DNA from 3 places in the Dietzia sp. PP-33 genome. Region 1 is predicted to be linked to each of the others. Evidence: riboswitches for the same ligand, from Rfam matches in the RefSeq annotation. Region 1 holds a riboswitch; each other region holds the start of a gene.
What was found. Region 1 has a riboswitch for thiamine pyrophosphate ahead of NJE57_RS06535 (ABC transporter ATP-binding protein). Riboswitches for the same ligand answer to the same signal wherever they lie in the genome.
Positions count from the first base shown of each region.

Region 2: it holds a riboswitch for thiamine pyrophosphate, as region 1 does, so the genes downstream of both, NJE57_RS13840 (LLM class flavin-dependent oxidoreductase) here and NJE57_RS06535 (ABC transporter ATP-binding protein) in region 1, are expected to answer to the same signal.
Region 3: it holds a riboswitch for thiamine pyrophosphate, as region 1 does, so the genes downstream of both, thiC (phosphomethylpyrimidine synthase ThiC) here and NJE57_RS06535 (ABC transporter ATP-binding protein) in region 1, are expected to answer to the same signal.

Region 1 is NZ_JAMYEI010000003.1:71,454-82,096, forward strand. It holds gene NJE57_RS06520 (single-stranded DNA-binding protein) at 100-612, opposite strand; gene NJE57_RS06525 (cytochrome c oxidase assembly protein) at 780-2,810, opposite strand; tRNA gene NJE57_RS06530 (tRNA-Arg) at 2,918-2,990, shown strand; TPP riboswitch at 3,320-3,417, shown strand; gene NJE57_RS06535 (ABC transporter ATP-binding protein) at 3,451-4,239, shown strand; gene NJE57_RS06540 (ABC transporter permease) at 4,236-5,015, shown strand; gene NJE57_RS06545 (ABC transporter substrate-binding protein) at 5,012-6,067, shown strand; gene NJE57_RS06550 (TIGR03557 family F420-dependent LLM class oxidoreductase) at 6,121-7,113, opposite strand; gene NJE57_RS06555 (HAD family hydrolase) at 7,262-7,939, shown strand; gene NJE57_RS06560 (MFS transporter) at 8,337-9,620, opposite strand; gene NJE57_RS06565 (hypothetical protein) at 9,827-10,165, shown strand; gene cmrA (mycolate reductase) at 10,266-10,643, shown strand, end outside.
Region 2 is NZ_JAMYEI010000007.1:264,810-275,452, reverse strand. It holds partial or broken gene NJE57_RS13860 (P-loop NTPase fold protein) at 1,359-2,450, opposite strand; gene NJE57_RS13855 (hypothetical protein) at 2,665-4,116, opposite strand; gene NJE57_RS13850 (hypothetical protein) at 4,400-5,005, opposite strand; partial or broken gene NJE57_RS13845 (ISL3 family transposase) at 5,210-6,524, shown strand; TPP riboswitch at 6,658-6,751, shown strand; gene NJE57_RS13840 (LLM class flavin-dependent oxidoreductase) at 6,807-8,201, shown strand; gene glp (gephyrin-like molybdotransferase Glp) at 8,287-9,555, opposite strand; gene NJE57_RS13830 (uracil-xanthine permease family protein) at 9,718-10,643, shown strand, end outside.
Region 3 is NZ_JAMYEI010000002.1:74,895-85,537, reverse strand. It holds gene NJE57_RS04525 (hypothetical protein) at 1-363, opposite strand, end outside; gene NJE57_RS04520 (AAA family ATPase) at 690-1,898, shown strand; gene NJE57_RS04515 (hypothetical protein) at 1,895-2,356, shown strand; gene NJE57_RS04510 (ThiF family adenylyltransferase) at 3,159-4,796, shown strand; gene NJE57_RS04505 (hypothetical protein) at 5,434-6,372, shown strand; gene NJE57_RS04500 (helix-turn-helix domain-containing protein) at 6,386-6,592, shown strand; gene NJE57_RS04495 (hypothetical protein) at 6,610-7,020, shown strand; gene NJE57_RS04490 (hypothetical protein) at 7,017-7,277, shown strand; gene thiC (phosphomethylpyrimidine synthase ThiC) at 7,468-9,177, opposite strand; TPP riboswitch at 9,173-9,287, opposite strand; gene NJE57_RS04480 (GNAT family N-acetyltransferase) at 9,361-9,657, shown strand; gene NJE57_RS04475 (winged helix DNA-binding domain-containing protein) at 9,663-10,643, shown strand, end outside.

The DNA.
Region 1 (10,643 bases):
CACATCGCCGCGGCCGGACCGCGGGCACGACCCCCATGTTACGTGGCGGCCCGCGGCCCCGGCGTGCGCGACCGACGGCTACCCGCGGCCCCCGCCGGCTCAGACCCGGACCGCTCCCGCGAGCCCCACGGTGTCGTCCTGTCCCGCCGGCTGGTCGCCGGTGTCCACGGATCCGATCTCCATGGCGTCCTCGGCACCGTCCGGCTCCTGCTGCGGCGCCGCGGCGTCGCCGTCGGTCGTCGGCGCGGACCCCTCGGACTGGGCCCTGCGCATGGTCACGTCCATCCGCGACAGGTCCGGGCCCAGTGCGGTGACCCTCATCTCCAGGTCGCGTTGGATCCTGCCGTCCTTCTCGTACTCGTTGGTGAGCAACCGGCCCTGGACGATGATGCCGTCGCCCTTGACCAGCGTGCCGGACGCCCGCTGCGCCAACCTGCCCCAACAGTTGGCCGAGAAGTACAGGGTGCCGCCGGTCTTCCACTCCCCGGTGTCGCGGTCCTGGTATCGGGTGTTGCTGGCCACCCGGAAGGAGAACACCGAGTCCTCCCCGACCCGCCGGGTGGTGGGGTCGGTGATCACGGTTCCGCGGACGGTGGTCTGGGTCTCGTTCATGGGCTCACTCCTGTCACACTCGGACCGACCGTGCGTCGGCCTCGTGTTCCAGAGCGTGCCCCACCTCGTCGTCGTCGACTCTCCTACGCGCCCGTGGCGGCGCCCACCCTGTGGAGGGGGCGAGGGGTGTGGAGAACGGGGCCCGACGACGACGAGGTGGGCGCCGCTCAGCCCCGGCGATCGCTGCGCGACATCTCGCGCAGCATCTCGTTGTACGCCCTGAGCTCGGCGTCGTCGTCGCGTTCGGACTGCCGCTCCCCGCGCCGCGCGTCACGCATGTCGCTCTGGTACCACTGCCACGCCAGGGCCAACATGACGATGAACAGGGGGATCTCCCCCGCCGCCCACGCGACGCCGCCGCCGACCTGCTGGCTCTGCAGCAGGTCCGGGATCCAGGGCAGCCCGACCCCGCCGTACCAGTTCTCTGCGAGCACGGTCTTGAAGTTCATCAGCATGATGCCGAAGAAGGCGTGGAACGGCAGTGAACCCAGCAGCACCATGAGCTTGTAGAGCGGCGAGAAGTGTCGTGGCGCCGCGTCGACACCGATGATCACCCAGTAGAAGAGGTACCCACTGATCAGGAAGTGCACGTTCATGAACATGTGGCCCAGGTGCTCGGAGACCAGCGTCTCGTAGAAGCCACCGAAGTAGATCAGATAGAAGCCGGCCACGAACTGCACCGACGCCACGATGGGGTGCGTGAGGAACCGCGAGAGCGGGTTGTTGATGAACTCCACGATCCACTCGCGCGGACCGGGAGGGTTGCCGCGGCCCGCCGCGGGGAGTGCGCGCAGCGCCAGCGTCAGCGGCCCGCCGAGCGCGAGCAGCACCGGCACGAGCATCGAGATGAGCATGTGCCCGACCATGTGGCTGGCGAAGTCGGCCATCATGTACATCCCCATGCCGGAGCTGGTGGTGACGAACAGCAGCACACAGCCGAGCACCCATGCCACGGTCCGCCCGACGGGCCAGTCGTCGCCGCGCCTGCGCAGGGTGACCAGTCCCCACACGTACAGACCCAGGAGGATGACCGAGGCCAGGCCCAGCACCAGGTCGAAGCGCCACAGGCCCAACACCGTGCCGAACGAGAACGGGCCGGGAAGCTCGAAGCCCAGCAGGGCCTCCTGGCGCGTGGGCACGTAGAGCGGCGCCGGCGGCGGGGTGCGGCCGAGCGAGACCGAGAGCCCGATCGTGCCCGCCATCACCACGGCCTCGACCAGCCCGATCCGCAGCAGGGTTCCGCGGTCCACGGGAGCGTTGGCCGACCTGGACTCGATCTTGCTGATGATCCGGCGGCGCATCGCCAGCCCGAACATCGCGAGCAGGCCCAGCAGCAGCGCCTTGGCCAGCACCAGCAGCCCGTAGGTCGAGGAGAACAGGTCGGCGGGGTGCAGCCGCACGAGCGCGTTGATGATGCCGGAGAACCCGAGCGCGATGATCGCGACGGTGGCGACCACCGAGAAGCGGCGCAGCGCCAGTGCCACTCGGGAGCCGCCGCGCATCGTGTGGGCGAGCACCGCGACCAGCCCGCCCACGTAGAAGGCCGCGGCGAACAGGTGGATGATCAGCGAGTTGGTGGCGATGTCGTGCGCAGTGCTCCCGGAGGCGTGACCCGTGGCCGCCACCGGCAGGAGCGAGAGCACCGTCACGCCCAGCCAGATCACCGACCAGCGCCAGCTCAGGGTGAGCCGCTGCCCGATGCCCGCCACCAGCGCGATGACCGCCGCCCACCGCCAGGACGAGGCCACGTCGATCTGGTTGATGGCGACGACCCACTGGTCCGGCGGCAGCGACTCCCAGATGGTGCGCCCGGAGACGTCCGACAGGGTCAGCGGGATGAGCAGCGCCGCGGCCACCGCCCAGGCGATGTTGACCCACGAGGAGAGCTGCTGTGCGCGGTAGCCGTCCACGTCGAGGGTCTTGTCCTTCTGCGGCGGGGTGAAGAACGCCGCGAACAGCGCCATCCCCACCGCCACCGCCGCGAGGAGCTCACCGATCGCGCGGACCGCCGGGAGCCCGGCCGTGGTGAGGACGCCCGGATCCGGGACTCCCACCAGCTCGAGCGCCACCTGCGTGGACATGGCCGAGAGCGGGACCACCACCGCGGCGGCCACCACCGCGAGCAGGATCACGACGGGCACCACGCTGCGGGTCCTGAGCGGTCCGGCGGTGGCGGGTGCCGACTTCGACGACGTCATGACCTCCATCGTAGGAACCCGAGTGCCCCCGGGCCGATTCGCGTCTGATGCGCACACCCCCGCATCGGCTACCATTCTTCCGGCGACGCCGGATGCGCGCGTCGCAGGCCTCCGTAGCTCAGTGGATAGAGCATCCGGTTTCTACCCGGCTGGTCAGGGGTTCGAGTCCTCTCGGGGGCGCCGAGGTCAGGGCGCAATTCGGTACGGCGATCGGTTCTCCACCGGTCGCCGTGCCCACATTTGACCCGCATTCCCGCGAATCGGCACCGGGTCACCGCCCGCCGCGCGCCCCGCCGCTCGCCACCCACCCGCCGCGCGCCCCACCCGCCGCGCGCCCAACCCGCCGCGCGGTCACTTCCGATCACGTTCTCCCAGGTGGGTTGTGCCGAAATCGGTCAGATGTGACCGCTCGTCGAGGGACGCGACCGTCGCTCGGGCATTGGACTCGCATCAGATCCCGATCTGTGCCGGTGGTACGTTCGGATGTCGAGCTGATTCGCAAGGTCAGCTTCGATGACACGGGGTGCCCCTACCGAACGGGGCTGAGATCACACCCGCTGAACCTGAACTCGTTCACACGAGCGGAGGGATGTCACATGCGCTGGCGCACGCTGTGGTGAGTCGTCCGGGAACCACGGCAGTGGCACTGGAGGGTCTGGGGCACACCTATCCGGGCGCGCGCCGCCCGGTTCTCGCGGACCTGAACCTGGCCGTTCCCGTAGGCGAGCACATCGCCGTGGTCGGGCGCAGCGGATGCGGTAAGTCGACGCTCCTGTCGCTGATCGCCGGCCTCGTCGAACCGACGACCGGGACCGCCCTCGTTCTCGATGAACGCCTGCCCGCACGACGCCTGGATTCCTGTGCGCTGATGCCCCAGGGCGACAGCCTGTTGCCCTGGTTGACCCTGCTCGACAACGTCGCGATCAGTCTCCGCAACCAACGGGTGAGCCGGCGCGCCGCCCGTGCCGAGGCCCAGCGACTGTTGGATCGCCTGGGGCTGGGTATCTGGGCCGATGCCCGTCCTGCAGCTCTCAGCGCAGGCATGCGCCAGCGCGCAGCACTCGCGCGCGCTCTGCTGGCACGCAAACCCGTGCTGCTGGCCGACGAGCCGCTCGGTGCGCTCGACGCGATCACCCGTGCAGAGGTCCAGCAGTGGCTACGCCAGACCATCACCGGCACCTCGGCCACCCTCGTCATGGTCACGCACGACGTCGATGAGGCACTGCTCCTCTCCGAACGCGTGGTTCTGCTGGCACGAACCGAGGACGGCGCCCCAGCGCGTGTTGTCTCGGCCTGGCCGGGTTGGTTCAGCGACGACCGACCCCGCGAGGTCCTCCTCGGAGACGAGGACTTCGCCACGGCCCGCCGGGAAGTGCTCCAGGCCCTGGCCCGGGAATCGCACCTCGCCGAAGGCGGAACCGACCGATGACCGTGCGATTCCTGCGGTCCGCCGCTCCCGCCTGCGTCACGGTCCTGCTGGTCCTCGCGGCGTGGATCATCGTCACCGCGCTCGAGCTCGTGCCCGACTACGTCATTCCCGCACCCCTCGCCGTGCTCGACTCTCTCGTGACCACCTGGCCAGACCGGCTCGGTTCCGCCACGGTGCTGACCGCCACCGAGACCCTCCTCGGAATGGTCCTCGGAGTGGTCGTCGCGGTGGCGGTAGTGGTCGTCAGCGCATTCGTGCCCACCATCGGGCAGGCCATGACCCCCCTACTGGTCGCCTCCCAGGCCATCCCGGTCATCGTGATCGGCCCGCTACTGACGATCTCCCTCGGCTACGGCATGGCACCGAAGGTGATCGTGGTGGCCCTGTTGTGCTTCTTCCCTGTCGCGCTCAACCTTCTGTCCGGTGTCCGGACAGTCGACGCCCGGCTGATCGACACGCTACGGAGCCTGCACGCCACCAGGTGGTCACTCTTCTGGCGGGTACGCCTGCCCTTCGCGGCACCACGCGGTTTCGCCGGACTACGCGTCTCGGTCACCTTCGCCCCGGTCGCCGCGGTCTTCGCCGAATACACCGGCTCGACCAACGGCCTGGGCTACCTCATGCTCCAGGCGATCCCCCGGCTCCAGACCGATTTCGTCTTTGCCCAGGTGCTCGTGCTGACGATCATGTCCAGCGTCCTGCTGGCCAGCGTGACCATCCTCGAACGTCTCATCTGCCCTTGGAACACTCCCACCGGGGAAAGGAACCCATCATGACGAACTCCCGAACCAGAACGATCCGACGACAGGCCCTCACGCGACCTGGCGTCCGCATGCTCTCGATCGCGGCCGCGGCCGCGGTGGCTCTGACCGGCTGCCAGGCATCCTCGGACAACGCCGAGCCAGGCGAGACCGGCGCCGCCCCGGTCAGTGTTCTCCTTGACTGGAGTCCTAATCCCGACCATGTGGCGCTGTACACCGCGCAGCACACCGGCGCCTACGGTGACGCGGGTGTCGACGTGACGTTCACGACGCCGTCCAACACGGCCGACGCCGCGCGAGAGGTCTCCCTGGGACGTTCCGACCTGGCCATCTCCTATGAGCCAGACACTCTCATCGCCGCGGAGCAGGGACTCGACGTCGTCTCGGTCGCCGCTCTGATACCGACGTCGTTGACCTCCCTGATCGCCAGGACGGAGTCCGGGATCACCACCGCGGCCGACCTGGAGGGCAAGACCGTGGGGTTGTCGGGCCTGGCCTCCCAGCAGCCGACCCTCGACTACATCGCCCGGGAGGCCGGGATCGATCCGAATTCGATTTCCGCCCCCAACGTGCAGCAGAGCCTGAACCAGGCGCTGCTGACCGACCAGGTGGACGCGATCTTCGGCGCGTTCCGCAACATCGAGGGGGTCGAGCTCACCGCTCAGGGCGATTTCGTGATCATGCCCGCCACGGAACTCGGAGTCCCCGACTACGCGGAACTGGTGATCATCGCCAACCCGAGCCGCCTCGCTGCCGACGCCGACTACGCCGAGCGGGTGCGAGCCTTCCTCGCCGGAACCGCGGCCGGTCAGGCCACGGCTCTGGACGACCGCCAGGTCGCCATCGATGCCCTCACCCCCGAGACCGAGGGATCCTACGACCCGGACGTGCTGGAGCGGATGATCGACGCCACCCTTGAGTTGCTGCCCGAGGACGGTTTCGGGCAGCAGTCGGCCCAGGACTGGGCGGCCTACGCGCTATGGATGCATGAGAACGGCCTGCTGGAGACCGAGGTCGACGGCGCCACTGCCACGACCAACGACTACCTCCCCCAGGCCGGCAGCTAGAGCCGCGGTGGTCGGCCGGTCGAGTGGACTCTGCTCGACCGGCCGCCCGGCCCTCAGCTCGGGGCGGCCTCCCGCAGCCGCGCGAGCAGCGGCTCGGCGGCCTCCTCGAGGAACCGGTCCAGGGTCTCATCGCCGATCTGGATCAGCGCCACGTCGGTGTACCCGGCCTCCCAGAAGGGCCGCACCTTCTCGACGATCGCGTCCAGGTCGGGCCCGCAGGCCAGTTGCTCGGCCACGTCCTCGGGCCGGACGAACTTGGTGGCCGCGGCGAACCCGGCGGTGGTGGGCAGGTCGGCGTTGGCGGCCCAGCCGCCGGCGAACCACCGGAACTGGTCGTGCGCGCGCTCGACGGCGGCCTTCTCCGAGTCGGGGTCCCAGCTGATGGGGATCTGTGCGATCGCCCGGGCACCGTCGCCGATCTTCTTCTGCCCCTCGAGCGCGTTCCACCCCTCGATGTGGGCGGGCTCGGGCTCGGTCGCGATGAGGTGATCGCCCAGCGGCCCGAGCCGGGCCACGGCCTTCTCCCCGCCGGCGGCCACACCGATCGGCACGCGCTTGTCGGGCAGGTCCCACAGCCGGGCCGAGTCCACGCGGAAGTGCTCGCCGGAGTAGGTCACCAGCCCGCCGTCGAACAGCTCGCCGATGATCTCCAGCGCCTCGGCCGTCATTTCATGGCGTTCGTCGAGGGAGGGCCACCGCTGCCCCACCACGTGTTCGTTGAGGTTCTCCCCTGCGCCGATGCCCAGCATGAACCGGCCGTCCGACATGATCTGCATGGTGGCGGCCTTCTGCGCCACCACCGCGGGGTGGTACCGCAGGATCGGGCAGGTCACGTAGGTGCACAGGTCCACCCGCTCGGTCACGTGCGCCACCGCGCCCAGCACGCTCCACACGTACGGCGCGTGCCCCTGCGAGCTCAGCCACGGGAAGTAGTGGTCCGAGGCCACCTCGAAGTCGAAGCCCGCCTGCTCGGCCTTGGCCGCGTAGCGCACGAGTTCCTTGGGGCCGGATTGTTCGGTCATGAGGGTGTATCCGAAACGTGTCATGTAGTCGAGGGTGATCCCGTCTGCCCAGAGATGCCACCGATCGCGGGGAACTCTCGTCGTCCATCGTCGGCACCCGAACCGCGCATCGTGGCGCACGACACGGCCCCAACGGTTGCCAGCGGCGCGGGAGCCGGGCACCTTCGGACCCATGACCTCTCCCCGCGCCCTGCTTCTCGACGTCGACGGCACCCTGGTCGACTCCACCTACGTCCACGTCTGGACCTGGCACCGCGCCCTGGCCGAGGCGGGCGCGCAGGTGCCCTTCGTGGAGGTGCATCACCGGATCGGCAAGGACGGGTCCACTCTGGTGACCGAGTTGTTGGACGTCGCAGGGATCGACGACGACGACGAGCGCGATCGCGTGGCGAGCCGGGCAAAGGAGCTGCATTCGGAGTACTACGCCCAGGCCGGCGACTCGCTGCGCGTCCTCCCCGGTGCCCGCGAACTCGTCCGCGGCGCGAAGGAGCAGGGGTGGATCACGGTGCTCGCCACGTCGGCCCCGCCGTCGGAGTTCGCTGAGGCGCGCGAATTGCTGGACGTGGACGAGTACGTGGACGCCGTGACGACGGGCGAGGACGTCGACCAGGCCAAGCCCGACCCGACCATCGTGGCGATCGCCCTCGAGCGCTCCGGCGTCGACGCCGCGGACGCGGTCATGGTGGGCGACGCCACGTGGGACGCCATCGCGGCCACCAAGCTCGGCATCCGCTCGGTGGCCGTGCGCACGGGCGGGGTCGGCGACGCCGAGCTACGTGAGGCGGGCTTCTCCGAGATCGCCGACGACGCCGCCGGCGTTCTGCATCTCCTGACCTCCGGCACGCTCTGACCCGCCCCCGGCTTACGCGTCCCCTTCGACAGGCGGCCACCCACTTACGCTGCGTCTTTCGACCATTCCGCCCGCGCACCTAGGGGTGGCGCGTGCTCAGATCCGGCCGCGCCCGCGTGTCGCCTCGAGCCGCTACCCAACTCACCTAGAGCCGGGCCCCGGCGCAAGCCACACTGCTTCCCCGACCTGCGCGCCCCCTTGGGACCGTTCCCGCAGCGCAGGCCCGGCGCACGTGCGCATTCCGGGCGCGCAGGCCGAAGGGGGCGCGCAAGTCGGGCGGCGGGCAGGCAATGCAGCGGGGCGGCGGGCCGGCGACGCGGGGCTACGGGGCAGGCAATGCAACGGGCCGGCGGGCCGCGATGCGATCTGTGGGTCCCGGCCGGGCCGGAAGCAGGCCCTAGGGCGCCCAGACGCCCGAGGACTCGGCCCGGGTGGGGGTCCGCACGGGCAGCAGCAGGAGCAGGCCGACCAGCAGCACGAGCGCGATCCCGGCGATGCCCGCGCGGTCGGTGCCGAAACCCCACGTGAACAGCCCGAACAGCGCCGGCGCGAGGAACGACACAGCGCGCCCGGTGGTAGCGTAGAGGCCGAACATCTGGCCGTCGCTGCCGGGCGGGGCCAACCGCGCCAGGAACGAGCGCGACGCCGACTGCGCCGGCCCCACGAACAGGCACATGAGCAGCCCGAAAATCCAGAACATGGCGGTGCCGTCGACGAACAGCAGGACGGTCATGGTGCCGAGCATCGCCGCGAGTGAACCGATGATCACCGCCTTGGGTCCCACCAGGTCGTCAACGACGCCCGCGACCGCCGCGCCCAGCGCCGCCACCACGTTGGCCGCCACCCCGAAGAGCAGCACATCGCCCGGCGCGAGTCCGTAGACCGAGACCGCCAGGATCGCCCCGAAGGTGAACACCCCCGCCAGTCCGTCGCGGAAGATCGCGCTGGCCACGAGGAACCTGACCGTCCGCGGGTCCCGGCGCCAGAGGGCCTTGAGGTCGCGCCAGAGGATGCGATAGGACTCGAGGAAGCCAGCCTCGTCGTCGTCGCCCTTCCTCCCCCGGGGCCGGTTCTCCGGCACCGACCGCAACACCGGCAGCGCGAAGACGGCAAACCACACCGCGGCAACCAGACACACCAGCCGCACGTTGAGGCCCCCGTCGGTGGTGATCCCCAGCAGTCCCCGCTCGGCCCCGTCACCGGAGATGAAGCCGAGGAACGCGGTGAGCAGCAGGAAGATCCCACCGAAGTAGCCCATCGCCCACCCGAACCCGGAGACCCGCCCCACGGTGGCCGGGGTGGAGACCTGTCGCAGCATCGCAAAATATGACACTTCAGCAAATTCGAACGTGATCGATCCCAGCGCGAGCAGCAGCAGTCCCACGAAGAACCACGGGTAGGGCGCGTCCGAGTCGACGAGGAACATCGCGGCGGCCAGCGCCACCGTGAGGTAGGTCCAGATCGCCAGCGAGCGTCGGCGGCGGCCACCACGGTCCGCGCGCTGGCCCATCACCGGCGCGGTCAGCGCGATCACCAGTCCGGCGAGCGCGATCGAGATCGACAGCCAGGTGGCGGCCGAGAGGGGGCCATCGAGATCCGCGCCGACCGAGTCGGTGAGGTAGACGGAGAAGACGAAGGTGACGATCACCGCGTTGAACGCCGCCGACCCCCAGTCCCACATCGCCCAGGAGAAGACCTGGCCGCGGGTGGCGGGGCGGGAATCGGGCGACGACGACGAGGCGGCGGTCTCTGGAGGGGGCGGTGTCCCGGTGCTGCTCACGCCCTAGAACCTAGTGCCTGGCGGTTCGTCTGAGGTCTCGAAAGAGCCGGTGGCGGGCCCATTTCCGCTGGTATGGTCGGTGCACATTCGGTGAATGCGAGGTAGCTGTGGCGTGGTCCGCGTGGTTGGCACTGACCGGCGCGTTGCCCGCTGTCGCTGTTCTCATCGCAGTGCGCAGCTTCCGCAGATCTACTGATCCGCTGGCGCGCGGTGGTCATGTCCTCATCATCGGTCTGGTGGTGCTTCTCTCGCTGTCGACCGGTGCTCACCTCGCACCACCGGACGACTTCTTCAGTTGGCTCGGCGGAGGCCTGATACTCGGCCCGCTCTTCTACGTTCTCGGCAGACTGCTGGGCAGGGCCGCGCGCGACCCCGCCGCGGGCGGTCATGACTCGGTGAGCGACCAGACAGAACACGAGGGAGCACTCCCGTTCCGTCAGGGGTGATCGCCGGGGACCGCACTCGTCGTCGTCACCAACTCTCCGATCCACCACCCTCGCCGGTACGCTCACCCTCGGCCCTGACCACCTGACCCGAGGACGCATGATGCCGCTTCCCCTGCCCACCGCGACGAATCACGCTGTCGTCACCGGCGCCTCCTCCGGGATCGGCATGGCGCTGGCCGCAGAGTTGGCCCGCCGCGGGCACTCGCTGATCGTGGTGGCACGGCGCGGTGAGGTGCTGGAGGAGCTCAAGGAGCGGTTGGAGCGCCAGTTCCGGGTGACGGTCGAGGTGCGGGCCTGTGACCTATCCGATCCGGACAAGCGCGCGCCGCTACTGGAGGAGCTGGCGGGCCGCGAGATTTCGATCCTGTGCAACAACGCCGGCATCGCGACGTTTGGCCCGGTTGCCGCGCTCGACCCCACCTATGAGAAGAGCCAGGTGCAGGTCAACGCCGTGGCCTGCCACGATCTCGTGCTGGCG
Region 2 (10,643 bases), on a different contig from region 1:
GTTTCGCTCAGTCGTTCCGCCCACCATTCGGCTTCGCGGAGTGGCGAGTATCGGAGTCCGAGCATAGCGTGCTCGTTAAGGGTCGCAGGGTCGGTGATTCTCGTGAGCGCTTCTTCGGCCCGGTCGCTTGCTGATGCCGCCACATCGGAATCGTTGGCGCACTGCCCCAGTTTGAGCACGTTGGATATGAGTCCCGCTGACTGGTCGTCAGTCCGATTCTCCACGGAGCTGAGAAGTGCGTCGAAGCGCTCGACGGCTGTGTCGTCGGGGTCGGCCTGTGGTTCGACCGGTTCCGCAGTCGTGGCGGTTACCGCCGGAGTAGGTGCCACCGCTGGGGTGCCGAGCCTCTTGATCGACGCTTCCACCTCTGAGGCGACGCTCGACCATAGTGAGTGGGCAATAGCGGCTGGTGTCTTGCGGAGGGCCTCGTGTAGGGGGTCTGGGTGCATGTAATAGGCCGAACCGAGAAGCTCGTGAACTAGTTCGGTTTGGTCGTCGTTGGCGTAGGTGAGCACTGAAGCAATCCGTCCGAGGACTCCCGACTCGGCCATCGCGTCGGCGTCTTGCCGGGTTAGGAGCGCTTCTACGAGTGGCTTCGACGCACCGATGACACCGAGGATGAGTGCTCCTGGCGTAGCTTCTGTGGGCCAGTCGCGATTGCCCGCTTCAGCCAGAACGCTCCCTGCAACGAGTGGCGCGACTGCCTGCGCGTCAGCGGCGTCGAGCTGTTCGGTGAGTCGACAGACGGATTCGGTAATGGCGAGACGGCCGGGGCCGCGTTCGGCATCGGCCTGCTGCGCGAGCAATCGGACTGCGGTTGCCACGACGGGGGAGGGTTGGTTAGCGAATTTCCCGACGACGTCGCTTGCGCTGTAGTCGGCAGCGAAGTCGATGACTTCGGCGAGGTCGGGATCATCGATGCTTTCCTGTGCGCCAGCGGACTGAAGGTACAGCAGGTCGGGCCTAGGGTCGTCGATGCCGGAGGCTTCGATCTTCCGTAGATAGGCAAGCAAATTCTCGACGAGGGTCTTGTTCGCCCGTAGTCCAGCGGCCTCGTCGCGTTCACGGTCGACAAGGAGATCTCCGGCAACCGGTGTTTCGGTTGGGTTCTGGGTGGAGGCTCGATCGTCTAATAGGCCCAGGTAGGAGGCAACCATCGTCTTGGCGTTCTGGGACGTGGGCGTGAGTGTGGTGTCGCGGAGACATTTGAGGAGCGACGGGAACCGAACGAGGTCGGAGGCTACAGCCGGGAACTCGGTTTCGAGAACCGTCAGGGTAGCGAGTTCTTCGGCACGTTGCAGCCAGTCGACGCCGCGCGCTTCAGCTATGCGGATGTTGGTGGCGTAGTTGTTGAGCAGAATTTTCACGCGTCGCGGGCTCCGAACGTGTACAGGAACGAGGCCGTAGACGACCCTCATGAACAGCCGGTCGTCCTCCTGGTCGGCACGTAAGTCCGCCCACAGACCGCCTTGATTCGCGACGAGTTCGCGGGCGAATCGGGTGAGCGCTTGGGGTCGCAGGGGCGGCAGCGGAATTTGGTGTTGGAATATCTTGTCGAGAAAGGCTCCAGGTGTGGAGTAGTAGGGGTCCTCGTCTCGAACCGGGTTGGCTTGAGGGACTTCTCGAAGGGCGCGCTCCAGCACCTCACGATCAGCTGCAACGAGAAAGATGCAGCCATCGATGTCAAGGAAGGTCTTGAGGTCAATTAGAGTAGCGACTACATCCTTCGGGCTGCACCGGTCGAGTTCGTCGATAAACACGACAAGCCGTTCACCCGCCTTCGCATCAATCGTCTTGTCGACCAGACGCTGGAACGACTTGGCGAACTCGTCGTCTGTATCCGGCGCAGCCTCCTTGACGTTTACAACCGCAGACTCCAAGATCTTCGGGCCGAACAAGAGGGCCGCGAAGCCGACGGACAGAACGGTGCCGACGGTCGTAACGGCGACTTTCGAGGCGTTGCTGAAGCCGGCATCCCAGTTGACGACCCAATTAATAAGGCTGACCAGAATCAACCAAGCTACCGCCAGCGCGGTAGCCATTCCGGCTCCCAGCCAGAGCGACCGTTGGTTCTCCTTGACCCATGCCCACAAGTCGAGTCGCGCTTCTTCCTGACCGTGGGCGAGGCTTCTATCGAAGTCGTCGCCGCCGAGCCCTAGTTGCTCGGCAACGCTGCCCACGAAGTGTTTCTTAAGGGCACGCCCGCCGTACTTCCAGGCGTCGTAGGTGGCGGTCTCGACAGCTTGGCCGGAGGTAGCAAGTCGTTGATCAAGGAGACCGAAGAAACTGGACTTGCCCGAGCCCCAAGCACCAAACAGAGCGATATTGACAGGGGGCGTCACGTTCAAGGCCAGATCAGCAACGACCGCCGCGATCGCCTCGTGGTCGAACCTGTCCTGTCCGGCCTCGGTGAGCGCGGCATCCAGAATTAGGTCAGCCCCGGCGCTCATCGTTGACGCCTGCGCAGTTGATTGCTTCGGTCGACCTCCGGCCATCCTCGGCTCCTCTCATATGCCGCTGCAGTCGTCCCGCGCGACCGCGACGCTTCAGAGCAGGCCATAACTTAGGTGGAATCTACATGCCTACAACGACAGCTACGGCGCGTGCGGGCCCGCCGCCCCTGTTCTGTGGCAGTGGGGGAAGATCGCTCATGACCCGAAAGTTTCACAGAACTCGCTCCGCTACCCATGACAGCTTGTTATCAGGGCCCTCGAATCCGCACATGGGGTCGTGTGCCACGAGAAACTCCCGAATGATCTTTCGGGTGGTCAGGCGTCCAATCACCAGATCGGTTTTCTCTGTCGAGGCCACCAGTCCCCAGGAACCCATCTTCTTCACGTGCGATTCGGCTATCCAGTTCACGCGACCGGGGATTTCCAAGGTCCCGCCGACTACCAGACGCGTTTGACCGTCGGAGGAGTAAAGTGCGACGACCAAGGAGCCGTCCCATTCATCAGTTTCACTGCGCTCGTGCAGATCTTTGTCCATGATGGCATCGGAGCGCAGGCCCCCATGGGGACTGGATTCTCCTCGCGGCTCGTAGGATATTGTGACGGTGTCGTCGAATTCAACGTCCTTGAGTGCTCTGCGGATTTCCGATCGTAGTACGTCTAGAAATTCGCGTTGGTCAAGCTCCATGCGCTCGAGAATCCGCTTGAGTGGCCTTAATCCCGAGATCGATTGGCGCTCTGGCGGAGGGTGCGGCCCCGGGTACATTGCCAGCCAAGTCTGAAGTTCATCTCGGACCTCGGCGGCGGTTGGACGATCTTCTGGGTCCAGGCTAGTCGCTAGTTCCATCAGCACGTCGAGCGTGGCTGCGTCCGGACCCCCGAAACGCGCCATCGAAAGGGTGCGATCCGAAGCTGAAATGGTCCCGGGCGGCGGGAGCATGACAGTCGACTTTCCGCCGGACGCGCGTCGTTTTCCTGAGAGGGCCCAGAAGGTCATCGTCAACGAATATATGTCCGCGCGATGCCAGTCGATTCCATCGTGATAGTATCTCGCTTCCGGGGCCAAGTAATTCCTTGGGCCCAGATTCTCACCCTCGTGTGACACTGTCGTTGTGGATGCGCCATCGAACCATGCCGAGATCCCGAAATCGGCCAAGACCGGTCCATTGTCGTACCAGAACAGATTGTCCGGTTTGATACCTCGATGGGCGACAGTGCGAAACCCTGTTGCCGCGCTCGCCGGGCGCGACAGAGCATCGAGCGTGTTCGCAAGAGTGGCGATAGCAAGGACCACGTCGTCAAAGCTGGTTTCTGCGAGTCTGTCCGCCAAAGGGGTGGCGGTCGGCATGACGTACCAGAGCTCGTCTGCGCTCTCCTTCCAGTCCAGGATTGGAAGGACCCCAATAGTGCCTCGCGAGGTCAGTTCACGCATGCCGGAGAGTTCGGCCTCGAATCGCTTGAAAGCCTTGCCTAGTGGGCGGTGGGGGCCCTTGATTACCGCTTTTTCGCCCCGGCGGCCCATCGGGCCAACTCGGCTTGCATGCCTAACGTGATTCTTGCCGCCAATCCGGTTGCCAATTTCCCACGTAGACGACCCGCCAGTCACGACGGCGCTCCTCTCAAGGGTGAATGCGCTCTGCCTCTGGCCCGGGGCTTTTCCGCTCATGAAATGACGGTAGCTGTCTGAATGCTGTCCGTCCTCAGCTATCGCCAGATCCCGACTACACGCCCCTTCGCGGACCCTTTGCGACGCAGTCCCACACAGGTAAGCGCGGGGACTTCAGATTGTTCAGGTCCAGGTGCTTCCTAATCAGCGGGGCTGCCCAGGGCAGACTCGGGCACGTAGCGGTCGGCGCAGATCCTCGAGGGTAGAGTCCGGCCGAGTCGAGTCTGTGGAGTCCGTGGTGACGATGACGACGTCTACGACGACGATGTCAATACGGATCGGGTCAGGTTCGTGGTAGTTGTTTCGCGATGCTGTCGATGGCTTTGGTCAGCGCCTTCGATGAGTCGTTGACAGATTTGGCAATGGTCATCGCCGTACCAGGCGTGGTCTTGGCGGTCCTTCGGTACTCGCTGAGATCCACGATGTAGCTCAAGGTGTCGGCTGGGCCTTTTGGGCCGTCGAAGCGGATAGTGATCGTGAAGCGGCCATCGCCGTTAGCGGGGAGTTCTGGGGATGGCAGGAGTTGTTGTGGGATACCGAGGTTCCATTGCATTACGCGGCCCGGTGGTAGCGCTGCGAACCGGCGGCGGCTGAGGAACCTACCCTCATCACCGTCTCTCGCCCACTCCTGGGGAAACGGTGGGTCTATGGAGACCGACACGTTGGAAGCCACCGTTGGGCCGTCGTTCTTCACGATCAGCATCATGAATTCGGCGTGTTGGGCGTGAGGACGGATGTCTGACCATACATACGGTTGGGCGGCTTCTTCGTGCATCATCCGCTGGATCGAGGTCTGTTCCTCGGCGGTCTTGACCTGCCGCCACGTGAAGTACAACGCTGCCAGGGCGATGGTTGCGGCGATCGCGGCGACAGTTGCTGAAGCATCCATTCGGACATTGTTGACCATGCTGTCTTCGATGTCCTGCCACGAGGGACTTGGGTGCAGGCAGGACCAGACCTTATCTGGCCCTTCCGGATCCGGAGTGCGTAGCGGGGGTTCGCCGGTGATGCGGTGAGGCACAAGTTGTGAGGGTCCTGGGGCGTGTGAAGATGCAGGTTCTCACGCCTCGCATCGAACACCCCAGGGCCCGTTTTGAACGCTACCGCCAGCCTGCTCGCCGACACCATCTGCCGCACCGTCGAACTCGGGGTGACCATCACCGACGCCGCCGTGGCCGGCGAGTTCACGCACTTGTTCTGCTCCCCGGTGGGCCTGGATCCGGTCTGCGCCGAGTGCTGGACGGTCGGCCGGCGGCGGGATCATGTCGAGCGCAGGGTCACTGATCTGCCGATCGTTGGCCACCCGACCAAGCTGCACGTGCGGGTACCTCGCTTCACCTGCGACAACACCGAATGTACGACCAGGATCTTTCAGGAACGCACGCCGTTGCTCGCTGAGGCTCGGGCCAAGACCACCCGCCGCTGCACCCGCTGGATCCTGCAACGCTTGGCCATCGATCGCACCAGCGTGTCCGCGGTCGCGAAAGCTCTCGGGTTGGGATGGGACCTGGTCAATGACCTGGCGCTATCGAAGATCCGCACCATGGTCTATGGCCAACCCGGCCACCTCGACGGGGTCCGCGTCCTGGGAGGCGATGAGCACTAGTGGAAGCACGTCCGCGGCGATGGAACCTCGTCGTTCGCAGGCCGTGCTGGTCGACCTCACGCCCGTGGTGGCCGGTTCCGGCCCAGCCCGACTGCTGGACATGATCGCCGGGCGCTCAGCGAAAGTGCTCACTGACCGGCTCGACGCTCGGCACCAGGCATTCCGGGACAGGATCAAGGTGGTGACCATGGACGGGTTCGCCGGCTATCACTCCGCCGCCACGAAGGCGGTCCCTGCAGCTCGCACGGTGATGGACCCGTTCCACGTCGTCCACCTGGCCGCCGACAAGCTCACCGTCTGCCGCCAGCGGGTCCAGCAGGCCACGACCGGGCATCGGGGCCGCTCCGGCGATCCCCTGTACGGGATCCGAAGGACGTTGAACACGCGGGCCGAGCTGCTGACCGACAAGCAGAAGGCCCGGTTGTGGAAATCGCTCGTCGCCTATGGTGCGCACGTCGCGGTCGAGGTCACTTACGGCATCTACCAGCGGCTCATCCTCGCCTACGAGGCATCGAGCCGCCGCGAGGGCAAGGTCGCGATGTACAAGCTCCTCAAGTCGATCCGGTCCGGCGTGCCCAAGGAACTGCTCGAGCTCGCGCAGTTCGGCCGCTCGCTATGGAAACGGCGCCGCGAGATCCTGGCGCACTTCGACGTGGGCGCCTCCAACGGGCCAGTCGAGGCCATCAACGGACGCCTCGAACACCTCCGCGGAATCGCCCTCGGCTTCCGCAACCTCGGCCACTACATCCTCAGATCGCTGATCCATCCCGGCCAACTCCAGGCACGAATCAACGCACTCTAGATCCGGAAGGGCCAATAACCCACACCGGGGCGGCCTGGGATGTGGTGAGCGGGGAGGCGTACAACGAGCGACGACCCCTCGGTGCTGGTGGTCGTCGTATAGCGATGAGCGGGAATCGACGACGAGTAGGGTGTGCGGTGACACGGGGTGCCCTGCACGGGCTGAGATCACACCCGAGCGAACCTGATCGAGTTTGTACTCGCGTAGGGATGTCGTTGGTGCATCTATGGCTGCATCCGCTCGTGCGGTGGTCCCCTTCACGTGATCACCGTTAGGAGAACAATGACTTCGCGACAGGATGCGGCGCACGATCGGCACTCCCGGAGGATCCGGTTCAACGCCTTCGCCATCAACGGTGTGGGCCATCAGCTTCCGGGAATCTGGCGACATCCCGATGACCGGTCTCGTGACTATCGCGACCTCGCGCACTGGACTCGTCTCGCCCGACTGTTGGAGGAAGGGCTGTTCGACGGCATCTTCATTGCGGACGCACTAGGCCCTTATGACGTCTACGGCGGTAGTGCCGATGCCGCGTTGCGGACTGCCGCCAAGATTCCGATGAACGACCCGATGATGCTGGTGAGCGCCATGGCGGCGGTCACTGAGAACCTCGGTTTCGGTATTACGGCGAGCACGTCCGCGGAGCACCCGTACACCTTTGCCCGGCGGATGTCGACGCTGGACCACCTCACGCGGGGTCGAGTGGGGTGGAACGTGGTCACCGGGTACTTGAAGAGCGCGGCGCGGAACCTGGGTGAGAGCGACCAACTCTCCCACGACGAGCGCTACGACCGGGCGGACGAGTACCTGGAGGTGCTGTACAAGCTGTGGGAGGGATCCTGGGAGGACGACGCGGTGGTGCTCGATGCGGAGCGGGACATTTTTGTCGACCCGGCAAAGGTCCATCCCATCGGCCACGACGGGACGTACTTCACCGTTCCCGGGGTGCATCTGTCGGAGCCTTCTCCCCAGCGGACCCCGGTCATCTATCAAGCCGGTGCCTCCGAGCGGGGTGTCCGCTTTGCCACCGAGAACGCGGAGGCGATCTTCGTGGCGTCCCCGACTCTTGCCCAGACCAGTGACCAGGTCAGCCGGATCCGCGCGGGATTGGAGGCGGCAGGGCGTGGGCGGGATGCCGCGCGCGTCTACGCGCTCCTCACGATCGTCGTCGACCAGAGCGATGCGGCAGCCGCCGAGAAGTATCGCGACATCTTCTCCTACGCGTCGGAGACGGGCAATCTGGTACTCAACTCGGGCTGGTCGGGAATCGACCTCTCCCGGCAGGACCTCGACGCGCCTCTGGATCCGGTCGCCACGGATGCCATCCAGACCACGGTGTCGAGCCTGTCGGGAGCCGCGGACTCAGACGGGCGGTGGACCTTGCGCGACAGTGCCCGGTTCAACGCCACGGGCGGCCCCGTGGTGGTGGGTTCGGGGGACACCGTGGCGGATGCCCTGGAGCATTTCATGGCTGAAACGGACGTCGACGGCTTCAACCTGGCCTATGCGCTCAATCCCGGTACCTGGGAGGACGTCATCGAGTTCCTTGTTCCAGTGCTGCAGGGTCGCGGACTGTATCCGCGGACCGCGGAATCCGGAACGCTGCGTTCCCGCATGTTCGGCGACGGCGACCTGTTGCCGGATTCACACCGTGGGGCAGCCTTCCGTCGCCGGTGAAGCGACGGCAGGGTAGTCGCGTCATGAACCAGCTGTGCGCGCAGACAGTCTTCACCGGGGCCGATTTTCGGGTTGCGCAGGGGAGCTAGAGCGGTAGAACGTCGACCTCCGCACCGGCCGCCAGTGAGGTCACGTCGGCGGGGATCTCGATCAGCACGTCAGCCCGGGCCATGGAGGCAACCAGGTGTGAGCCGGGGCCGGAGACCGGCTCGACCGTGGGTACCCCGACAGCGGCACCCTCGGAACCCGAGACCAGCGCCCCACGCAGAAATTGCCTCTTCCCGGAGGGTGAGTTCACGGCCCGGGACAGCACGGCCCGGCGCGAATGGATGGGCACACGCCCCACGGCCTCGAGGATCACCGGGCGCAGCAGCACCACGAACGACACCAGCGCGCTGACCGGGTTGCCGGGCAGACAGACCACTGGTGTGTCGCGCCAGGTCGAGAGCCCCTGCGGTCCGCCGGGTTGCATGGCGATCGGCGCGAACCGGGCCCCCTCGCGGTCGGAGAGGACCTGGCGGACCACCTCGGCGTCGCCCATCGACACGGCGCCCACGGTCACCACGAGGTCGGCGTCCCCCGCGGCGATGTCGAGCGCCTCCGTGAAGTCGTCGCGGTGATCGCCGCTGAGCACGGCCGCGGTGACCTCGCATCCGCAGGCCTTGAGCGCGGCGGCGAGCGTGATTGAGTTGGACTCCCAGATCTGGCCCGGCTCCAGCGGCCGACCGGGGACGACGAGCTCCGAACCCGTCGCCACCACGCCCACCCGCGGGCGCGGCCGCACGTCGAGGCCGGACTCCCCGAGAGAGGCGGCTGCCGCCAGATGACGGGCCTCGAGCCGCACCCCGGCGGGGATCACCAGGTCGCCGGCCCGGACGTCGTCACCCGGGCGACGGATGAACTCGCCCGCGGCCCGCGGCGCGTGGACCAGGACGGTCGCCGGACGGCCGTCCGAAGGGTCGGGCTCCTCGACGGAGGTGTCCTCCACGGGGACGACACAATCGGCGCCCTCGGGGACCGGCGCGCCGGTCATCACCTTGCAGGCCTCGTCGTCGTCGACCTCCGGCCCCGGACCGTCACCGGCGTGGGTCGTCCCCACCACCCGGAGCCTCACCGGCGCGTCCGGGCCCGCCCCGGCGAGGTCGGCCGACCGCACCGCGTATCCGTCCATCTGCGAGTTCACGAACAGCGGCAGGTCCACGGATGCGCGCAGTTCCTGGGCCAGCACCGAGTCCGCGCACGCCGAGATCGGCAGCCGGGTGCTCTGCGCCGCCCGCTCCAGTACCGGTGCGAGGTGCGTGCGCAGGAGCTCTCGGTACTCGGAGGGCGACGGGCGGTCTGGGTGGGAGGCCATGGCCCCACGGTAATCGCGTTGTACTGTGCCTACGGTCCGCGCGCGGGCCGTAGGCGGCGAAATTAAGGGGAGACGGTGGCGAGCAAGACATCCGGATCGACGAAGCTGTGGTCGGTACACGGCGACGGCAAGAACATCAGACCCGGTGAAGTGGTCGCCCCCATGGAGCGGCTGAGCTGGCCCCGGACGATCGGCATCGGCGCCCAGCACGTCGTCTCGATGTTCGGCGCGACGTTCGTCTTCCCCATCATCATGGGGCTCAACCCGCAGCTGGCGATCCAGTTCTCCGGCGTGTGCACGCTGCTGTTCCTGGCGATCGTCAAGGGACAGGTCCCCAGCTACCTCGGCACCTCGGTCGCGTTCGTCGGGGCGGTCGCGGCGATCCGCGCGCAGGGTGGCACGAGTGCGGAGGTCACCGGTGCGATGCTGGTGGCGGGTGCGACCCTCGCCGTCGTCGGCGTGATCGTGCACGTGGTGGGCGGCCGCGTGGTCACCGCGATCCTCCCGCCGGTCGTGACCGGTGCCGTGGTGATGCTGCTGGGCTTCAACCTGGCGCCCGTGGTGGCCGAGACCTATTGGCCGCAGGACCAGTGGGTGGCCCTGACGGTGATGATCGCGCTGGTACTCATGACCGTGGGCCTCAAGGGCTTCGCCGGCCGGATCGCGATCTTCCTGGCGCTGATCTTCGGCTACGTCCTGTCCTGGGTCCTCGACCTGGTCACCGGGCCCATCACCTCGTTCAGCGCCACCGCCGGGGAGGTGACCGAGCACCTGCGGGTGGACTGGTCGGGTGTGGGGGCCGCGCCGTGGTTCGGGCTGCCCCCGATGACCGACGAGGCCGCGGGGGTGGTGGGCATCCACGCCCCCGACTTCTCGCTGGCGTTCGTGCTGCTCATCGTCCCCGGGATCATCGCGTTGATCGCCGAGAACGCGGGGCACGTCAAGGCGATCGGCGAGATCACCCGCACGGAGACCGACGGCCTGATGGGCCGCGCCCTGGCCGCCGACGGTGCGGGCACCGTCCTGGCGACGTCGTTCGGCGGTTCGGCGACGACGACGTACGCCGAGAACATCGGCGTGATGGCCGC
Region 3 (10,643 bases), on a different contig from region 1:
GCGTGCGAGAATTTCAAACACTTGTTCTTCTATCCCGCCACGTCGTCGCACTGACTCCGCCGATAGATTGTAGTGGGCCGCGAAATGCTCGCGTCTGTACCCGGAATTCTTGGTGTCGTAGTCCGGGTGAAGACCCAAGGAAATGCCGATTCCTCGCTCGTGAGGTCCATCAAGACGTTTCATGCCTCTGACGAGGGTTTCACGGAGTCGTGCCTTGCGATAGTTCTGCTGCACGTCAGGAAATAGCCGTTGTATCAACACCTCAAGCGACTTAATTCGTTCTAGAGGAACGCCTGCGACACCCAGTCTCCGAACCAACTTCAGCTCGGTAACTAGTTCATCCACCTCGATGAAGGCGCCCATGCGTTCCTCTCTCGCATGCCCCGAATCTTCGGATACCAGATTCTTACCAGGCCCGAGCGGAACGCTACCAGGCTGCTGCCGGTTTCCCTGAAGTTCCCACGGATCCTTCTCTGCACGCACGTTAGTTCGAGCCTGTAATGGACTCATCGATTGAACCAGCTCTCGGAGGGGAAGAAGCCGTGGTGGAAATACTCCCAGGGGGTGGCGGTGTAGTGGATCGCTGGATTCCCCATCTTCCGCCCGCAGTGCGGGCGAGCCTCGCGGCCCGCTCTGCCGAGGTATGCGTTACGTTCACTGATCACCGTTTGCCACCTGGCACTTATCCCGTGGCTGGCCGTATCGGAGTTGAGAACACCGAACAGGGCCTACATCTGTTCGTCGACCGCAGTCACACCTACGTGGGTGACGACGCCGAGGTCGCCGAATGGCTCCAGCGTGGGGAGCGGGTGTTCCCTGACCTCAACGCCGCTCTCGCATGGCTCGAAGACGTCGCGCCCGCTTCAAATGTGAGCACTTCCGACCCGATTCATTCGGGGGCGCAGGCTCGGCCTAGTTCGTCGGCACCGAGTGAGGTGACGTCGCTCAGCAACGTTCCCGTCGAGGGTGAATGCGTGCGGCGGGTGTCGGAGATCGATTTTCGCAATCAGCTGCTCGCTCGCGTAGCGGGCCAGGACTACGCGGTGTCGCGTCTCGGAGCGAGGGTGGCTCGTCATGTCAACAAGCCCTTCCCGAGGCGGCCAGACTCGACGGTCCTGATTGGCAAGACCGCTGTCGGCAAGACAACTGCGGCCGAGACGATCCCGGAGGCGCTGACCTCACTCACCCGCAAAGAGTGGGAGTTCATCCGCCTCGATATGGGGGAATTCTCAGAGAAGCACTCCGTGGCGCGCCTGATCGGAACTCCTCCCGGCTACATCGGCTACGGGGACGAGTGCCTGGCGAGCCGTCTGGCGCGGAACGGGGACGTGGTGGTGCTGTTCGATGAGATCGAGAAGGCACACCCCGCTGTGCTGTTCACGATCATGAACCTGCTCGACAAGGGTCGGCTGGACACGGAGAGATACGGGCGGGTGCGCGCCACTAAGGCTGTTCTCCTGTTCACTTCGAATCTCGGGGCGGACGAGATCGGCGGAGACGTCCGGGATGATCTGGAGGGTCGATCGCATCTACTGCGGCACGGGCTCGCCCCCGAGCTCGTCGGCCGGTTCAGCGAGATCGTCACGTTCACGGAGCTCAGCCCGGAGGCTCTGGTGGAAGTGACCACTCGCTCGGTGATGACGGTGGCGGCGGACTACGGCGTGCGCGTCGAATGGATCGCTCCCGAGTATCTGGGGGATGTGCTGCGACGGATGCGCGGGAATCGGCTGGGCGTGCGTGCCATTGAGTACCTCGTCGATGCCGACCTCGGAGAACAGTTTGCCGATTTCGATGCGGAGCGGGCGCAAATCTACTATCAGGGCGCAGGTGTCGTTTGCGCGATCACCGATCCCCATGAGCGTGACCGCGATCCGGAAGTCGGAGGCGACGGATCATGACCGGCCTGCTCGTCATCCCGCTCATCGCCGTCGGCGTGCTTTTGTACTTCGCGGTTCCCCGGGGTGGCACCGTGACCGGATACACCAGCCTGCTGCCGGGGCAGAGGTTCGTCTACCAGCGCACTAGCACTTTGCCGTTGCTGTGTGTATTGCCGACGACGACGATCCACTGGCACGGTCAGAAGTTCGTCTTCGCGCTCGTTCGGATGGCGAACGGAGTCTGCCGTGCGTACATCATCCAGCAGCCTAACTACATGGGTCGCTTGACTGGACTCGGCTCGACACACCGGCTGACCGACACGTTCGGTCGCGGCTATGTCTGTTGGGAGCCCGAGCCACGCGACGCCAACCAGATGTCCGGCGCCCTCGCCCTGTGGGTGGCCGCGACCTGCCGGTACCGCGAATCGGGAGTGTTCCCGAACGCGCGCCAGGCAGCCGAAGAGCTGAATCGTTCATGAGTACTCGATCAACCGGATCGGGCGTGGACGGATCGGAGACACAACAAGGAGGTGATGAGCATGTGTAACACCGCGTTCAGCGGGGATGAGATCCCTGCAGGTGGTTTCCACGGTGGGGATGAGATCCCTGCTGGTGGTTTCCACGGTGGGGATGAGATCCCTGCTGGTGGTTTCCACAGCCGCTGATAGCGGCTCACGCTGAATACCCAGCGTGCCCAGTGTACGGCCCGGGTGGGTGCATTGGCCCGGGCCGTACACCCCTCTCGATCTCACCAGCGCACTGAGGGGAAAAGACGATGGCCTTCGAGATCAAGAACACCTGCTACACGACCCTGGACCGTCAGGCTACGTTTCGCTTCGACTTTGTGCAGGTATCCGCTCACGAGTGGCGGGTCTACATCACAGAGCAGCCGTCATACAACGGCCGACCCGACGGAACACACCCGTCCCACCGGCTGACTGACGCGCGTGGTCGGTACATCTGCTGGGTACCCGCGCCGACAACACTAGATCAAGCCAAGGGCGCCGCTCGTGCCTGGGCAGACGCGACGTGGGACTACATCCTCACCGGGGTCTTCCCCGCACCCGGTCCAGCGCGGGAAGTGCCGGACCTCTCTTCATCCGCGACATGGGCGCTGCGCGATCACGTTGGCCTCATCACCGAGGCTCCCGCGCCCATCCAGTACGCGCAGCCTGCTCCCCGTCAAGCTCCACGCCCCGCGTCGGCATACGAACCGATGCATGTTCATCCCTCTCGGCCAACCGGCCTGAGAGGCCTGTTCTCGAACCGGAGGAACAATCAATGAAGCGCACACGACACTCTAAGTCGGCGCGGCGGCCGATTTTCCGCGCTCCCGAGCGCCGTCTACCACAACCCGCCGCGGACGCGACGGGGCAGCAGATTCTCCCGTTGGATCCGTGGCAGCTGAATAAGCCCGCCCCGCTTGTGTTCACCGCGCCGGTGTGGCGAAGTCTCGAGAGCACGATCGGCGCGGCGTCGGCCGAGACAGGCGGGCCGCTTGGCGGCACCCGCGGGTCAGGGGTCATCGAAGAGTTCTACCCCGATGAGACATCGGACCGCACGGCCGTCACCTACTACCCCGACTTCCAGGCGGTGAACACTCTGCTGCGCGACACGTGGAACCCCGCCGGGGTCAACCTGCTCGGCTTCGCCCACAGCCACCCGCGTGGTTCGCTTCGCCCCTCGCGCCCCGACCTCGAGTACAGCGCTAGGATCATGCAGGGTATCCCGGAACTCGATCAGTTTGCGCTTCCGATCCTGCAGACGGTGCCTGACACAGGGAGATTCTCCGTCTGTGGCTACGCCTCCGTCCGGAAGAGCGGCGGCACCGAACTGGTGGATCTGGACGTGCATGTCCTGCCTGACGTTCCGTGCCAGTTCGCGCCGAACCTTGCCTTCCAGCGAGTGAACGGCGCGTACGATCTGCACGCTATGGCTCGCGCCCGGATCGTCGCCGTCGGCTGCGGTGGCAGCGCGGCCTTCCTTGAGGACATGGCTCGCGCCGGAACTGGCGAGTTCGTGCTCGTCGATGACGACATCGTCGAGATGCCGAACCTCGCGACCCAGCAGACTTACCTCAGTGCCATCGGGAGCCCGAAGGTGGAGGCGATCGCGAAGCGTCTAGCCGACATCAACCCCGACGTGCGGGTGTGGACCGTGCAGGCGAATCTCGAAGCACTCAGCGATGCCGCAGTCCGTCGGCTCGCGGTCGGATGGCTCCCGGGCTCTATCTACCCCTGCCCGGCTGCGAGTGTGCTCTGCGCCTTCACCGACAGCTTCGACGCGCAGGCCCGGGTACATCGCCTCGGCCTGCATCTGGGCGTGCCGGTCGTGGGTGGGATCGTGTACGCGGAAGGACGCGGAGTCGAGGTAACGTTCGCGGCCAGCGGCGCGACCCGAGCATGCATCCGGTGCGCGCAGAGCTCCCGCTACGCGGCTTACCTCGATCATGGGTACAAGAACGATGTCGGTTCAGCGGGCGCACCCATCTGGGCGACCTCGCGGCTAAATGCGCTCAAGCTCCCGATCGTGCTCGGGCTTCTGCACACACAGTCCAGGGTCGCTGACGCGGAGCACCCGGCAACACGGCGATACCGTCGACTGTTGTCCTCGTTCCAGGACCGGAACCTCGTCCTGGCGAGTCTGGACCCTGACATCCACGAAACCCTCGGACTGCGGCAATTCGCAGTAGGACAGAGTGAAGGCGAGGACGTAGTCAGCGGAAGCGATCCCGAGACGGTCCTCTGGCGAACCCCAACACCGGACGACGGCGAGGACGGTGGTGACCGCTGCCCGGACTGCGGCGGTACCGGCGACCTCTCCAACAGCATGGGACGGTTCACCTCGACCGTGCCGATGCCGAGGAGCTTCGGCGAGCACCGCTATAGCGAGCCGGTCAAGAAGCACGTAAATACGTAAGCCGACACAAGGGCTTGTCAAGCGCGCTCACCTTGGGCGAAGAATGGAGAAGAAAAGATGGCAGTCACAGCATCCACCGCCCGGACTGGAGAGTACACCGAACCCCACAAATGCCGCGGTTGCGAACGCGCATTCTGGGGAAAGCGATCCTGGAACGGCGTCACCGTCACCTGCCCGCACTGCAAGACCCGCAACTGAGTCAATATGCTGGTGGCCGCGACGACGCACGTGACGTCGTCGTGGCCACCGGTTTGTGCCGTCCTGGTACGAAGTACCGGATAGTGCATCCCACATTCAGGCCAGGCGCCCAAAGGGTCACAGCGGTTCAGTCCAAGGTGGGGTCAAGGCCGCACAGTGTATCCAGCGGCTGCCGAGCTCGCTCACGTGACTCACTGGTCAACGCCGAATGTGGGCCCCCGATCAGCGACCTCACGCCTCTGGCATGAACCAGCACCGAGAATGTCACAACACGACCTCCACCCGCCGGTGTTGCACCGAGCACTGGAATCCGCCCTGCGAGGTCACCAGCCTCATCGCAACAACCAAGGGCGCCCCACCAGTAAGGGCTCCCTGCCGCGATCGGTTCGCCGTCACAGGCCTCTCGCAGCGGGGAGTCCGCCCCATCGACAGGAACCCCATGGACATCCCCTGCGAGCGGGAGACGGCCCTGCTCACCTCTTTCGCCTCCCCACCCAAGGGGTCGCGTCCGGTCGACAGCCGCGGCGAACTGATCACCAACCTGCCGTGGGTCTGGTCCTCCGAGCGCACCCCGTCCGCGGCGATGACCGCCACCCAGGCTGAGCGTGTCGAGGGACGCCAGCCCTACCGGCCCGTCGGATACATCTACCTCGTGGCAGTCGGCGACACCCCGACCATCTACCGGTCCGGATACACCACCGACCCCCGCAGTCGCCTGGCCGACTACCGCAAGAACACCGGGACATTCTCGTACCCCACCGGGAGCGTCGGGCCGCGGGAGTACTTATCGGCCTGCATAGTGGCCACCCAGACCACCGAGACCACCGCCCAGAGGCTGCTGCCCCGCTCGGCGTTGTGGAGGGGAATCTCGCGGAACGCGGCCTCTGACCCCCTCGCCGCCGAGAACGGCTTCGGTGCCTCGATGACCGCCCGGCGCGACTGGGCCGGGGCTCGTATCCGCGCATCGTCGGTCCGGACCCTGGAGCGAGCACGCGGCGTCGGGGGGTTCCATCCTTCGCGTTACCTCGACCTGGAGCCGGTCGAGACAATGACAGGTATCCCCGCAGCCGTGCTCCGGGGAACGGCCGTCCCGGTCATCTCCGCCGACTGGCTCCGGCGATGGATGCCAGTGCACCCCCAGACCACCGTCTGCGGCGTCGTGGATGGCATCGCGGACGAGTGGCTGACCCTCGGCGATCCCACCGAGTTGCTCTCCGCCCCGGTGCCGGCCGGACCGGTGGCCACCGCGGGGGCGCTAATGACGGCTGGGCTCGTCACCGATGCAGTGGTGTCAGGGCTTCGCGCTTCACTGATAGCTGATGCTCGCGCCCTCGGCACCGACATCCGGGGTTACGACTCCGATCACCTCACCACCTGAAAGGGCAGAACACATGACCACGAGAACGGAGAACTCCGAGTTCCTCACGGTGCCGCAGGCGGCGCGCGAAAAGGGCATCGGTGCGACCTCGCTTCGGGCGTGGATCTACGCCGGGCACCTCAAGACCACGCGCACCGGCCGCCAGGGCTGGCACCGGATCCGCCGCAGCGACCTGGACGCATTCCTCTCACGGCCCGAGCTGCCGAGGTGTTCATCATGAGGGGACAGGGAAACCGCATGTCAAGCATGACCAACGAGGGGACAGACCACATGCTCAAAAATCTCGACCACGATCAGAGGTTTCTCCGCGCGGTCAGTCTCTCTGGCTCGGATGGAACCGCGATCGCGGCGATCGTCATGCGCGGTGGGCTTCCGATGATCAGCCTCGGCGGGTCGTTTGGGTCGGTCACCCTCACCGCCGCGCAGACCGCCGCGCTCAGCGACCAGCTCCGGGAGTGGGCGACACTAACCGCCGAGGCGGAGGCGCTCACCGCGCAGGATCGGTATTCAGCCGAGTGCGCCTCGGAGGACGCCGCGGTGCTCCGCCGCGGGATCGCCCAGCGGGTCGAGCGGATGATCGCGCCCGAGTCCGGGAAGGTCTATCGGCCTACGGCCGCCGAGGTCGGACGGCGGGTGCTTCACCCATGATCTTCGAGTACCTCGATGAGAACACCGCCGCAGAGTCATACGAAGAGCTGCACGCCGCGATCGAGTTCGTGCTCGAACTCATGGAGAGCCGCGGCCTGTGTCCCTGCTGCGCCGATGAGGCCCTGAGGGACGTGCGCTTCCAGTTCCAGGCTGCGGTCCTGCACCCGCTCTACATCAGAGGAGACGTCGCTGACCTGGCGCAGCGGTTCGCAGACATGGAGGTCTGTCAGGTGACGAAAGCTCTCGCGCACCCCTAGGGTCAGACCACGGTGGATGATCGAATGCGAAATGCGGGAGGGACGCACGCACAACAAGCCCCCGGCCTACTGGTCGGGGGCTTGTTGTTTATGCGCTTGGTGTCACTGTGGTGTCACGAGCCGTTTTCGGGGCCTTCGAGGGGCGTCAGGGACGTGTCAGGTTTCTCGCGTCCCGGGGTCTGTTTAGGCATCAGGATCGCACCTCGGACACCGGGAGGTAGACCCGACTTTCACCTGCCCTGAACTGGTCAGATGCATCCTTCATGCCCTTCTCGATAGCCTCTATAGTGGTCAGTCCGTGCTCCTCGGCATAGGCCCGTATGTCCTGCGAGATCCGCATCGAGCAGAACTTGGGTCCGCACATCGAGCAGAAGTGGGCGGTCTTGGCCGGCTCGGCGGGCAGCGTCGCATCGTGGTAGGCCAACGCGGTGTCCGGGTCGAGGGCCAGTGCGAACTGGTCCCGCCAGCGGAACTCGAACCGTGCGGTGCTGAGTGCGTCGTCCCTGGCCTGCGCGCCCGGGTGGCCCTTGGCCAGGTCCGCCGAGTGCGCGGCGATCTTGTAGGTGATCACGCCGGTCTTGACGTCGTCGCGGTCCGGAAGGCCAAGGTGTTCCTTCGGGGTGACGTAGCAGAGCATCGCCGTGCCGGCCTCGGCGATCCTCGCGGCCCCGATGGCGGAGGTGATGTGGTCGTAGCCCGGCGCGATATCCGTGGCCAGCGGCCCGAGCGTGTAGAACGGCGCCTCCTCGCACCACTCCTCCTCGAGTCGCACGTTCTCGACGATCAGGTGCATCGGCACGTGTCCCGGGCCCTCGATCATCACCTGGACGCCGTGGCGCTTGGCGATCGTGGTGAGTTCACCCAGTGTGCGGAGCTCGGCGAACTGCGCCTCGTCGTTCGCGTCGGCGATAGATCCCGGACGGAGCCCGTCCCCGAGGGAGAAGGTCACGTCGTAGCGCGCGAGGATCTCGCACAGCTCGACGAAGTGGGTGTAGAGGAACGACTCGCGGTGGTGCGCCAGGCACCACGCCGCCATGATCGAGCCTCCGCGCGAGACGATCCCGGTGACGCGCTTGGCGGCGAGCGGGACGTACCGCAGGAGCACGCCCGCGTGGACGGTCATGTAGTCCACGCCCTGCTCGCACTGCTCGATGACGGTGTCCCGGTAGAGTTCCCAGGTCAGTGCGGTCGGATCGCCGCCCACCTTCTCCAGTGCCTGGTAGATCGGCACGGTCCCCACGGGGACGGGGGAGTTCCGCATGATCCACTCGCGGGTCTCGTGGATGTCCCGCCCGGTGGACAGATCCATGATGGTGTCCGCGCCCCACCGGGAGGCCCACACCATCTTCTCGACCTCCTCCGCGATCGAGCTGGTGACCGCGGAGTTGCCGATGTTGGCGTTGATCTTGGTCACAAAGCGCTTGCCGATGATCATCGGTTCGCTCTCCGGATGGCGGTGATTGGCGGGGATGACCGCACGACCGGCGGCCACCTCTGCTCGCACCACCTCGACGTCGATCCCCTCGCGCGCGGCGATGAAGCGCATCTCCGGGGTGATCAGACCCGCTCGGGCCCAGGCCAGCTGGGTGCGCACCGAGGTGGAGTCCTCCGTCGAGGCGGGGACGGCATCTGGATGGGACCAGCCCTCGCGCGTGGGCGGCAGCCCCACGGCGAGGTCGTGGCACGCCTGCGCGTCGGGGTACTCCGTGTACGGGCCGGAGGTGTCATAGACATCGAACGTCGTGTCGTTGGTCAATGCGATCCGGCGGACGGGCACGCGCAGGGTGCTGCCCTCCGCGGGGACCTCGAGGTAGGACTTGCTGCTGGAATGGATGGGACCGCAGGTCACGGCCTCGATCGAGGTGGTGTCTGCGCTGGTGGTGGACGTGTTTCTGCCCATGATGTTCACTGCTCCCTACGCCGGCATGACCCGGACAGGTTCGACGGTCGACGACCCGGCTGGTCGTCCTCTCAGCCCGCGCTCCGATGCGGACTCCCGTGTGGATGAGTATGGAATTGTGCGGGGCGAGCGTACCCCGGCGAGTAGCATCAGGGGTGGAACACACCCTGCCGAAGGAGTCCCATGTCCCGAGTAGAGTCACTGGTGTTGGTCCACAACACCGATAGAGACCGGTTCGAGTTGTGGGACGGCGAGACGTTCATGGGCCTGGTGGGGTACGAGAAGGACGGCGAGGTCTACATCCTTCTCCACACCGTCATCGAGGAGCACTTCGGTCAGCAGGGCATCGCCCGCCTCCTGGTCAGTCTGGTCCTCACCCGCATGCGTCTGGACGGGAACAAGATCCGCCCGGTGTGCAGCTACGTCCGCCGCTTCCTCATCCGCTTCCCCGAGTACCAACTCCTCGTCGCCCCCCGCTGACGTCGGTGGGACAGGCCCCGAGCCCCACTCCGATCACCCGCCGCGATCTCGCCCGCCTTCGCCTGGCCTCCCAGCGGCTCGTGGGAGAGCGCTGCACCTCGCCCGCCGAGGCGGTGCGATGGATGGCGTGCATGCAGGGACAGGACCTGCCCGGCGTGCTCGAGTCGGTCGCGCTGCGCTCACTCGGCCCGGCCGGCCGGCCCGCCACGATCAGCGAGGTCCGCGACGCTCTCGCCGACGGCTCCGTGGTCCGCTCGTGGCCCATGCGCGGCACTCTTCACCTCGTGCCCGGCGAGGATCTCGGGTGGATGGTCCGGTTGGCCGCGGGGCGGTCGCGCTCCACTCACATCGCGCGGCTCGCCGCGCTCGGGGTCGACGACGACGAGATCGACCGCGCCCAGCGGGTCCTCATGGAGGAGATCGCAGGGACACGTGTCCGCACCCGTGCCCAGCTGCAGGATCGCTGGATGATGGAGGGGATCGACGTCTCCGGCGGACGCGGCTATTACCTGCTGTACCTCTTCGTCGTCGACGGGCTCGTCAGCCAGGTCGACGGCGAGGGGGGCGACGGCAGGGGATCCGACGTCGTCGTACACGGCTTCGCTCATCACGAGCGCTGGCTGGCAGCGCACGGGGTCGCGCCGCGCACTCCCACCCGCGAGCACGCCGTGGCGGAGTGGCTCGAGAGGTTCCTGCGTTCGCACGGACCCGCGCGCGCCGAGGACTTCCGGCGCTGGACCAGCCTCCCGTTGCGAGATGTCCGCCCCGCTCTGGAGACCGTGTCCGAGCGACTCGAGGCGGTCTCGTTCGACGGCGCCACCTACTGGATGGACCCGGGCGCGCCCGATCGGCTCGCCGCGGCGGGCCGTTCCGCGGACTCCGTGCTCCTGCTGCCGGGCTTCGACGAGTACCTTCTCGGCTACGGCGACCGGTCCCATGCGGTGGCTCTCGATCACGCCCGGTTGATCGTTCCCGGCAACAACGGT